2 regions of the Microbacterium sp. B19(2022) genome follow, and region 1 is predicted to be linked to the other one. Evidence: riboswitches for the same ligand, from Rfam matches in the RefSeq annotation. Region 1 holds a riboswitch; the other holds the start of a gene.

Region 1 (2,194 bases):
GGCGGACGGTATCGACGACGCCGCGGTCTCCGCAGAGCGTGGGATCGGTGACCAGGTAGAGGGAGAGATCGGCGTTCACAGCGCCCCCACCTCCACACGGGCGTCCGCGATCACGTCGGCGGGGCCCACGGTGGCGAGGGCGTCCAACAGCGCCACGGCGAAGCTGCCGGGGCCGGTCGCGATCGCGGCGGCGCGCTCGGCCGCGATCGTGTACACGAGGCTCGCGGCGGCGACGGCCGTGAGCGCGTCGTGCTCGGTGTTCCGCGCGGCACCGAGGAATGCCGCCATCACCGCCCCGAGAGCGCAGCCCCCGCCGGTGACCTTGGTCAGCAGCTCGTGCCCGTTCGCGAGGCGCAGCACCCGCTCCCCATCGGTGAGGAAGTCGATCGGACCAGACACGGCGATCACGGCACCCGTCCGTCGCGCGAGAGCAGCGGCCGCGTCGGCTGCGCTATCCGTGCTGTCGGTGGCATCCACTCCGCGACCACCGGCGCTGAGGCCGGCGAGCGCGAGGATCTCCGAAGCGTTGCCGCGGATCGCCGTCGGACGCTGCTCCGCCAGCCGGTGCGCCAAGGCGGTGCGGATCGGCAGTGCCCCGATCGCGACCGGATCGAGCACCCATGGGGTTCCGGATGCCGCGGCCCCGGCGACGGCCTCGAGGCTCGCCGCGCGCTGCTCGGGGGTGGGCGTCCCCAGGTTGATCAGCACACCGGAGGCGACACCGGCGAACATCTCGGCCTCTCCGACGATGTCGACCATGGCGGGCGCAGCGCCGAGCGCGAGCAGTACGTTGGCGGTGAACCCGGTGACGACCGTGTTGGTGATGCAATGGGTCAACGGTGGCGTCTCGCGCAGCACCCCCCACAGGGCCGCGGCGGCGGCGGGGAGATCGGTGGTGGAATCAGGACGCAGAAGATCGCTCATCGCGACATCCCTTCGCTAGTACGAACTAGATCAGGTTCGACGGGTCTGTTCTCAGCCGCGGATGCGGCACCCCGTGTCACTGCTCGCAGTCTAGCGATCGGCCAGCAGAGCCGACTCCTCCGCCCGCGTGAGTCCGGCACGGCGGTCGCGGTCGATGCCGCGCGCCCGCTCATCGGCCACGACGGCTCGGATGGTGTCGGTCAGAGGGCGCAGCCGACCACCCGCTTCGCGGTACGCCGAGTTCGACCGGGTCATGAAGCCCGTCATCTCCGGCGGCAGCCACAGCGGTAGTGATCTCGGTCCCGCCCAGTGCGCGACCTCGCGTGCGACGAGCCACTCCTCCTCGGCGACGACGGTCTCGCCGGTCTGGCCTGCTGCCGCGCGAACCGCCTGCAGCACGTCGCCGAGGGAATGCCCGTCCCCGATGGCGTTGACCGGCCCGCTCCTGGTCGTCGCGACGAGGAAGTCAGCGAGGTCGTCCACGTCGATCACCTGGGCGCTCCTCCCCTCGAGCGGCGGCAGCAGCACCGGCCCGATACCCGCCCGTGCGAAGGCGGCTGCCCAATACCCGAATCGATCGCTCGGGTCGCCGTCGCCCACGATGAGCCCGGGTCGCACGATGAGCGCACGATCGCCCAGGGCACCCACGGCGTCTTCCGCTGCCGCCTTCTGCGCCCCGTACTCGTACTCGTCACCGGGCCGGGCGGGCGGATGCCGCGGAGCCGACTCGTCCGCACCGACCGTCTCGTCGTCGGAGTAGACCGACATGGAGGACACGTAGGTCCATCGCGCGGCTCGCTCTCCGAGAGCGTCGACGGCCGCTACGGCGTGAGACGCCTGCGACGAGATATCCACCACGTGGTCCCAGTCCCGTCGGGCGAGCTCGGTGTACGCCGCGGGATCGTCGCGGTCGCCACGCACGAGCACGGCCCCGTCGGGCGCAGGCCTCCCGCCGCGGGCGAGACAGGTCACCATCGCTCCCGCATCCCGCCATCGGCGAGCGATGCGCCCGGAGAGCCAGCCCGTTCCCCCGAGGATCAACACGTCGGTCATGGACCCATGTCACCAGGAAGCCGACGCGTAAAGAAGTCCTTCCGCTCAGAGCAGAGCGAGACGGGCGCCCCGACCATCGGGGCGCCCGTCTTGAGCGAAGTCGCGCTCAGTCGCGCAGTGCGGCTCCGAAACGCTGGGCAGCGACCTCGACACCGGCGAGCTTGGCCGCCGTGGCCTCGGCTGCCGTGAGCGTACGGTCGTCCGCGCGGAAGCGCAG
Region 2 (2,194 bases), on a different contig from region 1:
CCGCTCCACTGCGTCGCGCACCTCGACGACCCCGGCCGGGTCGAGGTTGGCGGTCGGCTCGTCGAGCAGCACGAGCCCCGGACGCATCGCGAGCATGCCGGCGAGCGCGAGCCGCTGCTTCTGTCCGCCGGAGAGCGCCTTGGTCGGGTGGTCCAGCGGCACATCGAGGCCGACGGCATCCAGCGCCGCCACCACCCGCGGCCAGATCTGCGCCCGCGGCACGCCGAGGTTCTCGCAGCCGAAGGCGACGTCGTCGCCCGCTCGCGCCAGGATCACCTGCGAGTCCGGGTCCTGCAACACGAGGCCGGCGCGCCCCCGGGTGGCGACGGCGGGAGCACCGTCGACGAGCAGTTCGCCCGTGCTCTCGCCCTCTTCCTCGCCGCCGAGCACGCCCGCGAGTCCGTGCAGCAGGGTGGATTTGCCCGCGCCGGACGCGCCGAGCACCAGCACACGCTCACCGGGGTCGATGCGGAACGAGACGTCGCTGAGCGCCCAGGCGAGGCGACTCGCGTGTCGCCACCCCCAGCCGCGTGCCTCGACGGCGGCGGGAACGGTGGGATCCGCCGCCATCAGACGCGGACGCGCGCCTCGCGCCCGGAGCCGAATCGGTCGAGCGCTCCGGTCGCGGCGATGCCTCGCGCCAGCACCCACGACAGCGCACCCGCGATGACGGCACCGGAGATGACGGTGCTGATCAGGTAGATCGTCGTGAAGGCGGGGCCGGAGCCGGCGTACCAGAGCACGAGGTTGTTGATCCCGCCCGCGAGGGCAGCACCGGCACCCGCGAGGATCGCGACCGGCAGCGACCAGCGGCGGTAGAAGAAGAGGAGGAAGATCAGCTCGGCGCCGAGGCCCTGCACGAGTCCTGCCTCGAGTGTGAGGAATCCGCCCCACTGGTTGCCGATGAGGGCGGAGACGACCGCCGCGAGCAGCTCGACGTAGATCGCGGCGCCCGCCTTGCGGATGATCAGCCCGCCGAGGACGCCGGCGAAGAGCCACGGGCCGTCGAGAAGCCCCTGCACGCCGGGGAGCAGCGGCTCGAGCAGGGCCTTCGGGCCGAGGTAGCCGACGTTCCACGCGAGGAAGATCAGGCCGGCGGCGACACCGATGACGCTGGCGACGACGATGTCGACGATGCGCCAGCGCAGGAAGCTCCTGGCCGGGGGCGAGGCCTGGGCCTTCGTGGACGCCGATGTGGACGTGGACGTGCTCATCTGAACTCCTCCCTGCGCTGGCATGACCCAGATCAGGTTCGACGGTCGAAGCGCGATTCGCTCCCTCTCAGCCCGGCTCGCCGGACTCCCGTGGTTGTGCTGAAGAGCCTACCGGCTCACGACACCCCGTGCGCGACGAGGCTGCGCGCCGCGCAACGCGCCCGGGATTGGGTACCGTAAACGAGTGACCGCTTCAGATCCCGCCGACGAGGCGACGGGCGTCGTCGATGGCGACAGCTCGCCGGACGCCGTCCCCTCCGGACCCGTCGACGCCCTGCCGGCCGCGCGGGACGCTCTTGCAGCGGACTCCGGCGACTCCTCAGCCTTCGCCGCCGACCGGCTGTTCGCGGGCGATGTGCGCCCTCCGGACGCCGTCGTGGCCCCGGCGATCCCGGTCGACTCCGCGGCGATCGGCGCGCTGTTCACGACGCAGAAGTCCACGGGCGGCGACGTCGAGCCGGAACCCGAGTTCCTCACCGAACCCGTCGAGCCCGTCGAGGCCATGGAGCCCGCTGAGCCCGGGGATGCGATCCCGACGACACCCCCGCTGACCAAACCGCCGTTCGTCCCGTCCGAGCGGACGACCGGTGAAGAACCGGCGGACGACGCGAATGCTCTCCTCGACGCGAGCGCACCGCAGTGGGCGGATGACACGACCGGGGCGACGGCCCTCACCTGGGTCGATGCCGCAACGGTCGCCGCGCACCCGCCTCTCGCCACCCTCGACGAGCCGGCCGAGGCTGAGCAGACAGGCGGACTGATGCGCGGGGCCCACCTGCGACCGGCGATCGCCCGTCCGGGGATCCTGGTGCCGTTGGCGACGCTGGTCGCGATCGTCGCCGCCTACGCCGGCACGACGATGCTCTGGCCGCTGCACGAAGTGCCGCCCACGGTGCAGTCCGTCGAGTTCAGCACGGTCCCCGCCGCCGCGGCTGCGCCCACCTGGCCCGGCGAGGGCAGCGCCGCTGTCGGCATCGGCG

The links. Region 1 has a riboswitch for thiamine pyrophosphate ahead of thiM (hydroxyethylthiazole kinase). Riboswitches for the same ligand answer to the same signal wherever they lie in the genome.
Region 2: another riboswitch for thiamine pyrophosphate. It lies ahead of HCX50_RS00475 (ECF transporter S component); the one in region 1 lies ahead of thiM (hydroxyethylthiazole kinase).

The regions. Positions count from the first base shown of each region.
Region 1 covers NZ_JAAUVO010000019.1:16,649-18,842, forward strand. Annotated here, with positions in the region: gene HCX50_RS15770 (bifunctional hydroxymethylpyrimidine kinase/phosphomethylpyrimidine kinase) at 1-79, opposite strand, end outside; gene thiM (hydroxyethylthiazole kinase) at 76-924, opposite strand; TPP riboswitch at 915-1,008, opposite strand; gene HCX50_RS15780 (NAD-dependent epimerase/dehydratase family protein) at 1,015-1,977, opposite strand; gene pheT (phenylalanine--tRNA ligase subunit beta) at 2,084-2,194, opposite strand, start outside.
Region 2 covers NZ_JAAUVO010000001.1:90,851-93,044, forward strand. Annotated here, with positions in the region: gene HCX50_RS00470 (ABC transporter ATP-binding protein) at 1-570, opposite strand, end outside; gene HCX50_RS00475 (ECF transporter S component) at 570-1,214, opposite strand; TPP riboswitch at 1,205-1,316, opposite strand; gene HCX50_RS20140 (D-alanyl-D-alanine carboxypeptidase) at 1,399-2,194, shown strand, end outside.